4 regions of the Vreelandella sulfidaeris Esulfide1 genome follow, and region 2 is predicted to be linked to each of the others. Evidence: predicted binding sites of a transcription regulator. Region 2 holds the regulator's gene; each other region holds the start of a gene.
What was found. Region 2 encodes FNR, which switches genes on or off when oxygen is low (the NO sensors DNR and NnrR bind a similar motif). Its sites were predicted from a motif close to TTGATNTANATCAA; they were not measured.
Positions count from the first base shown of each region.

Region 1: the regulator FNR is predicted to act here: its motif matches at 1,063-1,076, upstream of ccoM (cytochrome c oxidase subunit CcoM).
Region 3: the regulator FNR is predicted to act here: its motif matches at 962-975, upstream of trhP (prephenate-dependent tRNA uridine(34) hydroxylase TrhP).
Region 4: the regulator FNR is predicted to act here: its motif matches at 980-993, upstream of ACW44H_RS10555 (cytochrome ubiquinol oxidase subunit I).

Region 1 is NZ_CM133364.1:1,729,831-1,732,031, reverse strand. It holds gene ACW44H_RS07965 (DUF3034 family protein) at 1-259, shown strand, start outside; gene ACW44H_RS07960 (group I truncated hemoglobin) at 270-737, shown strand; gene ccoM (cytochrome c oxidase subunit CcoM) at 881-1,036, opposite strand; gene ACW44H_RS07950 (FKBP-type peptidyl-prolyl cis-trans isomerase) at 1,146-1,664, opposite strand; gene ACW44H_RS07945 (AmpG family muropeptide MFS transporter) at 1,801-2,201, shown strand, end outside.
Region 2 is NZ_CM133364.1:3,314,157-3,316,357, forward strand. It holds gene hemN (oxygen-independent coproporphyrinogen III oxidase) at 1-369, shown strand, start outside; gene fnr (fumarate/nitrate reduction transcriptional regulator Fnr) at 454-1,200, shown strand; gene ttcA (tRNA 2-thiocytidine(32) synthetase TtcA) at 1,193-2,113, opposite strand.
Region 3 is NZ_CM133364.1:216,838-219,038, forward strand. It holds gene ACW44H_RS01055 (DMT family transporter) at 62-937, shown strand; gene trhP (prephenate-dependent tRNA uridine(34) hydroxylase TrhP) at 1,078-2,201, shown strand, end outside.
Region 4 is NZ_CM133364.1:2,255,707-2,257,907, reverse strand. It holds gene ACW44H_RS10560 (calcium/sodium antiporter) at 1-936, shown strand, start outside; gene ACW44H_RS10555 (cytochrome ubiquinol oxidase subunit I) at 1,161-2,201, shown strand, end outside.

The DNA of each region.
Region 1 (2,201 bases), 1.6 Mb from region 2:
CGGTGACCAAGGTAATCACTCCTGGGTAGCTGAGGGCAGCGTGGGCGTTTTTGTAACCCCACAATGGATCATTGGCACTGAATATCGCCAGAAGCCCGATAACTTAAGCGCAGCCAGAGAAGACGATTGGCAAAGTCTCTACAGTGCCTATTTCTTCAATAAGCACCTATCGCTAACGGGCGCGTGGTTGGACTTAGGCAATATTGCCGGCCTGCCTTCCCAGCGCGGCGGTTACCTTTCACTTCAGGCAGCTTTTTAAGCGGGGCGCTATGATCTATCCACGCAAACACCGTCGTACACGCCGGTATTTAAGAGCGTTAACGTTTGTAGCGGCAGCGTTTTCGCTTGCAGGCTGCGCTCATCAATCAGCAACTCATTCAATAACGCTGTACGAGCGACTTGGCGGGGCGGTCAAGATTGATGCAGTCGTTGAGAACCTTTTATACCGAATTGCGGATGATCCCGAAGTGGTCGTGTTTTTTGCTAACACGAATATCGATTTATTTGCAGATTCTCTGGCCAGCCAGCTATGCGATGTAAGCGACGGCCCCTGCCGCTATGAAGGCCCGCCGATGGATCGTGCTCATCAACATATGGGGCTGACAGATGTGCATTTTAATCGTTTAGTTGAACATCTCGACGCAGCTATGCAAGAGGAAGGCATTGCCCTTGGGGCCCGTAATGAACTGCTTGGCAGGCTAGCGCCTATGTATGCGGATGTTATGCGACGCCAATAGGCTGGCTCTGTTTATCAGCTATTAAAATGCATACCGCCTCTATAAAGCAGCCAAAAAAAAGCCAGCCCAAAAAGGGCTGGCAACAGGAGGTTTACTAAGCTCGCAAACCCCCTCCCCTGACAAGGTTTACATGAACTGGGAAGCTACTTCTTGCGCCCACCTTTACGTAGATGATCGCGAATCACGAAGCCCACCCAACCCACCATAAATGCGATTACCAACGCGACGGTGGCTAAGCCAAAGATAATTGTGTCATCCCAATACATGGTCAATCCTCCCGCCGTGATGTATGCGTTCATACTAGTCACTCAATGGCGGAAGAATGCTGACCTGGGTCAAGTAACGGAAGGCGGGGGAAAGCGGTTAAACAGGAAATTGATACCGATCAATTTTTAGGGGTTATTAGCGCTACAGCACCTTGCGGTCTTCGACCTTACTGTGTTCAGTCCCTGGCGGCAACGGGTGGCCTTTTGCCAATTCGGCGCGGGTGGCGTCACGCACGTCTAGAATCGTTACCTGGTAATTAAGTGTTCGCCCAGCAAGGGGGTGATTGGTATCAACGGTGACACGGTCACCTTCCACTTCCAGTACCGTCACGATTTGTGGCCCGGCTTCGCCTTCGGTTTGAAAGCGACTGCCCGGCGCCAACTCAGCGTTGCCAAACGATCCGCGGCTCACTTCTTGGACCAGCGCCTCGTTGCGTACACCGTAGGCATCGGCGGGCATTAGTTGAACACTTAGCTCGGCCCCGGCCGTTTGGCCCGCAAGTGCACGCTCTAGCCCCGGCACGATATTGTCGTGCCCATGAAGATACTCCAGTGGCTTATTACGTGCATGGGAATCATCGAGTACTTGCCTGCTGCCATCGTTGAGCACATCGCTGAGGACATAGTGCAAGGTAACTACCTGATGCGCCGTAATCGACATGGAAAACTCCTCTCCGGTAAGCTGTCGGTTTTGTGATAGAACTTTGTGATAGAACTTAGTAATAGAACTTTGTAATAGAACATCTCCTCAGTTTATCACTTGGTTATCGCTAACGTCTTTCCAGGAGTCTTGTTTAATGCCCAGCCCCACCCCCCAGCGCAGTTGGCTTGCTGCACTGGCGATTTATTGTCGTGCGCCCGTTATCACCATGCTTTTTTTGGGGTTTTCTGCAGGCCTGCCATTTCTACTGGTATTTTCAACCCTCTCAGCCTGGCTGCGCAGCGATGGGGTGGAAGTCGCTGCGATTGGCTTTTTTGCCTGGATTGGCATGCTCTATTCGATCAAGTTTTTCTGGGCGCCGGTGGTTGACCGATTAGCGCTACCACTGCTGACCCGTGCCTTTGGCCAGCGTCGTGGCTGGATGCTGTTAGCGCAAGGGATGATTGCCGCTGGGTTGGTAGGGCTGGCGGGCTTAAGCCCCGTCGGGAATCTTGGCTGGGTGGCCCTGTTTGCACTGCTCGTGGCCTTTGGCTCGGC
Region 2 (2,201 bases):
ATCTATGCGCAAAATCCTAGCGATCTGACACGCTACGAAGCGTCGCTGGATCAGGGGCAGCTTGCCACAGTGCGCGGCATACGCTTAAGTGATGACGACCTGATCCGGCGAGACGTGATTGAGCGGCTGATGTGCGATATGCGTATTGATTTGGCCACGGTTAGTCAACGCTGGAACATTGATGCTCCGCGCTACTTTGCGCCAGCACTTGAACATCTGCAAAGCGCCGAGCAAGATGGTCTGCTAACGCGAAGCGGCGATCAACTAAGCGCTACCCCCATTGGCCGACTGCTAATTCGCCATATAGCGATGGCGTTTGATGCTCACCTGCCGCAGCAAACGGGCCAAGGCTACTCAAAGATTGTTTAATAATCTTTAAGCAGGCATGCCAAAGCTATTATAATAAGTAAGGTTTTTCTAATCGATAAGCGGCACTCACTCAAGGAGCAACGCATGCTGGAATCCATGAGCCCCAGACGCTCGCTACTCCACGAAGCTCGCTGCCAAACCTGCAGCTTGAGTTCACTGTGCTTGCCGCTTGCCCTTGAACTGGACGACATGGGACAGTTCGATGCCATTATTCGCCGCCGTGCGCCGCTGAAAAAAGGCGCGCTACTGTTTCGCCAGGGAGATGCCTTTACCAGTGTTTACGCGGTACGTTCAGGCAGCCTGAAACAAGTCACATCAGAAGGGAACGGCAGCGAGCAACTGACCAATTTCTATCTACCTAGTGAATTGGTCGGGCTAGATGGGATTGATGAAGAGCAATATCCCGGGAGCGTAATCGCCCTGGAAACGACCACGGTTTGCGAAATCCCCTTTGATCGCCTGGATTTACTGTCAGAAGAGTTGCCCGAACTACGTGGCCAGCTGTATCGCAGCATGAGCAAAGAATTACGCGACGACCGGCGCATGATGCGCCTGTTATCACGTAAAACCGCTGACCAGCGGCTGGCAAGCTTTTTGATTACGCTTTCAGATCGTTTTCGTCGGCGGGGTTACTCGCCTTACAGCTTTCGCCTTTCAATGCCCAGAGCCGATATCGGCAACTACCTAGGGCTGGCGGTGGAAACGGTCAGCCGCATCTTAAGCCGCCTTCAGCAGCAGAATGTAGTGGCGGTTTCGGGGCGAGAGGTTAACATTCTGGACATGCAGCGTTTGATAACTCTCGCCGAAGAAGAGCAGCAAACGGTTAGCTGACGTTAAACGCCTGGATTCGCCCGGCCAGTAACTCTGCCTGCTTGGCCTCTAAACCTGCAAAATCGAACAGATTGCGGTCTGCCAGTTGGGAAGGCGCGATATTGGTGACGGCTTTAAACATGCTTTCCAGGCGGCCGGGGAATTTTTTATCCCATTCAGCGAGCATCTCTTTGACTACTTGGCGCTGCATATTAGGCTGGGAACCACAAAGATTGCAGGGAATAATCGGGAATTCCATCAACCGAGAAAACTCAGCAATATCCGCCTCTTTACAATAAGCCAAAGGCCGAATAACGATATTCTTGCCATCATCGGAGAGCAGCTTGGGCGGCATCGCTTTCAGGTTGCCCCCAAAGAACATATTGAGAAACAACGTTTCAAGAATATCTTCGCGGTGGTGACCAAGAGCAATTTTATTGGCGCCAATCTCTTCTGCAAAGCCATACAGCGAGCCGCGCCGCAGGCGTGAACAGAGCGCACAGGTGGTTTTGCCTTCTGGGGTTTTCTCCTTTACTACCGAGTAGGTATCACGTTCGACAATATGATATTCAACGCCCTGCTTATCCAGATAACTAGGCAGCACGTGCTCGGGAAATCCCGGCTGCTTTTGGTCTAAATTGACCGCCACCAGTGAAAAGTTGATCGGTGCATTGCGCTGCAAGTTGCGCAAAATCTCCAGCATCGTGTAGCTGTCTTTACCACCGGAGAGGCATACCATGACGCGATCGCCTTCATTGATCATTTGGTAATCAATAATCGCATTGCCCACTTCTCGGCGCAGGCGCTTTTGCAACTTGTTAAATTCACGCTTCTGCTTGGCGTCAGCCAGCTCAGGCTGGCCTTGCGCCGGAGCAGCGGGGGCGGCTGCTAAAGTGTCAAGGTGAGCAGGGTCAAAATGATTGAGAGATTGCATGGTATAGGCACTGCCGAGTGTGAAAGGCGCTAGAGCGGAAAAAGTAGGCGCTATTCTAACAACACTCAGCGCCCGACCCAACTTTCTG
Region 3 (2,201 bases), 1.1 Mb from region 2:
GCTAATTGGCGGGGTTTTTCTTTTTTGGCACTTTCATTGACCAGTTAACAGGGAGATTGCGGTGACCACCTCGCTGAAAGGCATACTCTGCATGTGTTTGGGCGTGCTTTTTCTCGCCCTAGGCGACGCCGTTTCCAAATGGTTAGGCGAAGTGCATTCGCCGCTGCAGATTATTTTCTTCCGCGCTTTAGTCTCACTGCCATTGATTGCGCTGCTTGCCCATTTTGCCGGCGGTTTGCGTAAACTGCGTACCAAGCGGCCGGGGGTGCACCTTCTGCGCGGCTTAATCTACACCGCTACCATGGTCTGCTTCGTATTAGGGTTAACGCTTTTACCGCTAGCAGAAGCCACGGCCATTGCCTTTGTAGCACCGCTGTTTGTTACCCTGCTATCGGTACCATTATTAGGTGAGCGTATTGATCCCCCCGTGCTGATCGCTTCGTTAGTCGGGTTTGTTGGGGTGTTGATCGTCGTCCGTCCTAATGGCGATGCGCTTCAAGTTGGCGCATTGGTGTTAGTGGGGGCCGCACTGTTTTATGCACTGATGATGATTACCGCCCGTCGTTATGGCGCTCGTGAGCATCTATGGGCAATGCTGTTTTACATGACCTGTGTGCCGCTTGTCGTGACGGCCGTAACGTTGCCTTGGGTGTGGCAGGCCCCTCAGCCTTGGCATTGGGTGGGGTTTTTCGCCTCCGGGGTGCTGGGCGTTGCTGCCACCGCCTTTATTACCTTGGCTTTTCGGTTTGCGCCCGCGGCCATCGCCGCGCCGTTTGATTACACCGCCATGCTCTGGGCGGTGCTGCTGGGCTGGTGGTTCTGGGGCGAAATGCCGGATCTCTGGGTCTGGGTAGGCAGCGCCTTGATAATGGGCAGCGGGCTAGCGGTGGCATACCACGATCGAAGAACGACCCTCAAGCGTCGTCCGACGGCTTAACAAACGCCACCGAACGATTACTTTTTGATCTACGTCATCGAATTGGTCAGCTGGCCCGGACAGCGAGCTTGGGCTGGTTATAATCCAACCTTTTCGTCGCAGCACGCTGCGTACCATCGTCCTGATAACGGTGACTGTTGATGCAAGCCCCCGAACGACTCAAGCAAGCTCCCGAACTGCTTTCCCCTGCGGGTACCTTCAAGAACATGCGTTACGCGTTTGCCTATGGCGCCGATGCGGTGTATGCGGGGCAGCCGCGCTATTCTCTCCGGGTGCGCAACAACGATTTTAAAATTGATAACCTGCATCGGGGTATTGACTACGCCCATACGCGAGGCAAGCAGTTTTACGTTGCATCCAACATTGCCCCGCATAACAGCAAGCTAAAAACGTACCTACAAGATATGGAACCGGTGATTGAAGCCGGCCCCGATGCGCTGATCATGTCAGATCCAGGTTTGATAATGATGGTGCGTGACCGCTGGCCGGATCAAGTGATCCATCTGTCGGTACAGTCAAACGTCGTTAACTGGGCCGCTGCCAGGTTCTGGCAGCGCCAGGGCATTAGCCGCATTATTTTATCCCGGGAGTTATCGTTGAACGAGATCGGCGAAATACGCGCCGAGTGCCCCGATCTGGAAATTGAAACCTTTGTCCATGGTGCGCTGTGTATCGCCTATTCGGGGCGCTGTCTGCTATCGGGGTATTTCAATCATCGTGACCCCAATCAGGGCACCTGCACCAATGCTTGTCGCTGGAAGTACAACACAGTGGCCGCCAGCCACGATGATAAAGGCGACTTAATACCTGCTCAGGGTAGCGGCCCGGCTTTTGCCGCCGATCAAAACGAGCTCTCGGCGCTGATTGAAGATGTTTCCCGCCCTGGCAAGCTGATGCCCGTGTATGAAGACGAACACGGTACCTACATCATGAATTCCAAGGACCTGCGCGCGGTGCAGCACGTGGCTCGGTTGACGGAAATAGGGGTAGCATCGCTAAAGATCGAGGGGCGCACGAAATCCCATTATTACGTCGCGCGTACCGCGCAAGTTTACCGGCAAGCCATTGATGATGCGGTTGCGGGGCGTCCTTTTAATCGGGGGCTAATGGATGAGCTTGAGAACTTGGCCAATAGGGGATACACCGAAGGCTTCTACCAACGCCATGTCCATGGTGAATTCCAAAATTACGAGCAGGGGCATTCTATTGGTGTGCATCAACAGTTCGTCGGTGAAGTGTTGGGGTACGACTCGGCGCGTGGAAC
Region 4 (2,201 bases), 1.1 Mb from region 2:
CTGGTTTGGAGTGCCGAGAAGTTTATCGATGGCGCAGCGGCTACATCTCGTTGGCTTGGGCTTTCACCCCTGTTGATTGGTATGTTGGTCATTGGGTTTGGTACTTCAGCGCCGGAAATGATGGTTTCAGTACTGGCTGCGTTGGACGGCAATCCAGGATTGGCAGTAGGCAACGCCTACGGTTCAAATATTGCTAATATTGGTTTAATACTCGGGTTGGTCGCGCTGATTGCTCCCCTTGCTGTTCACTCCAGTGTTATTCGCAAAGAGATGCCAATACTGATGCTCGTCATGTTGGCGACTGGCTTGATTCTTCTCGACGGTTTTGTAGCACGCTGGGAAGCCGTCTGTCTCTTACTGGCATTAGTGGTTTTTATTGTTGTTAGTATCGTTCGTTCACGCAACCAGCCAGACGACGCAATCGTCTCTGAAGTAGCTGAGACCCTGGATAGCAAGCCAATGTCCCGGGGGAAATCCATAATGTGGACGCTGGTAGGGCTGGCGCTGCTGATCGCCAGTTCCCGCTTGCTGGTGTGGGGAGCGGTTGAAATTGCGGTTCGTTTCGGCGTAAGCGACTTGATTGTTGGTTTGACCGTGGTAGCCATCGGTACTTCACTGCCCGAGCTAGCATCCTCTATCACTGCTTTGCGTCGTAAAGAGCATGACCTGGTGATCGGCAATGTGGTCGGTTCAAATTTGTTTAACAGCTTGGCGGTTGTCGGCCTTGCTGGAATTATTGCACCCATTGACGCAGGTCGAGAGGTATTAGTGCGTGACTGGAGTGTGATGACAGGCATGACGTTACTGATGATTCTGTTTGCTTTCTCTTGGCGTGGGCGCCCACGGCGAATCAACCGTTTGGAAGGGGGCATCTTACTGGCGCTATTTATCGCTTATACCGGCTATATGGTGAGCGTGGTAGTGTTATCCCGGTAGTTTGTCAGCGGACTATAGCCCATCTAAATTAGCCTGTGCGTCAATGAGACACATCAAAGACGTTGGGCTGTCTAAGGTAGGATGGTTACTTAGGAAAACAGAAAATTAAAAAATATTAAGAAATAAGCTTAGTGCTTATAACTAAAAGTGCAGTGCCATGAAGGCTCAACTAAGCTTGTGTGAACCCATTGATAGGATATCGATTCAGGTCTTAGGAGAGTGAAATGGAACTTGATCCCCTGGTGCTATCGCGGCTTCAGTTTGCATTCGTCGTATCGTTTCATGCGATCTTCCCCGTGTTTACTATTGGCTTGGCGTCTTACATCGCGCTGCTTCATGGCCTTTTCTACAAGACTGACAATCAAGCTTGGGATCGCCTTGCGCTTTTCTGGACAAAGGTATTTGCCGTTGTTTTTGGAATGGGAGTGGTGTCAGGCATCGTGATGTCGTTTCAATTTGGCACTAACTGGAGCAATTTTTCTCAAGCATCGTCTAATTTTATTGGCCCTATGCTGAGCTATGAAGTTATTACGGCTTTCTTCCTTGAAGCAGCCTTCTTAGGCGTACTGTTATTTGGTCGCGGTAAGGTACCTGAAGGGGTGCATTTATTTGCCGCTATTATGGTAGCGACAGGAACTTTCATTTCGACTTTTTGGATTTTATCAGCCAACAGCTGGCTACATACGCCTGCGGGTGTAGAACTCATTGATTCCCGCTTCCATGTTACCTCTTGGATGGAGGCTATATTTAATCCTTCCTTCCCTTATCGCTTCTTTCACATGGCAGTGGCTTCCTTTTTAACCGGTGGTTTTGTCGTGGCAGGCGTCAGCGCATGGTTTTTATTACGCGACCGTGACCCGGAAGCAAATCGTCGTGCGCTTTCAATGTGCCTTTGGCTGCTTCTTTTTCTCGCGCCGACCCAAGCGGTAATCGGTGACTTCCACGGGCTCAATACTTTAGAGCATCAGCCGACCAAGGTGGCTGCTATGGAGGGGCATTGGGAAACGGCCACGAATGTGCCGTTGCTGTTATTTGCGATACCTGATCAGGAGGCGCAAACCAACCATTTCTCATTTGGCGTTCCTAACTTAGCGAGCCTTATCCTTACCCATTCGGTTGATGGTGAAATACCGGGCATTAGTGAAGCGCCGCCTGAGGAACAGCCGCCTGTATTCATTGTGTTTTGGGCATTTCGCGTAATGGTGGGGATTGGGCTTTTAATGATTGCAGTTTCGTTGACGGGGCTGATATTACGGCGCAAAGGG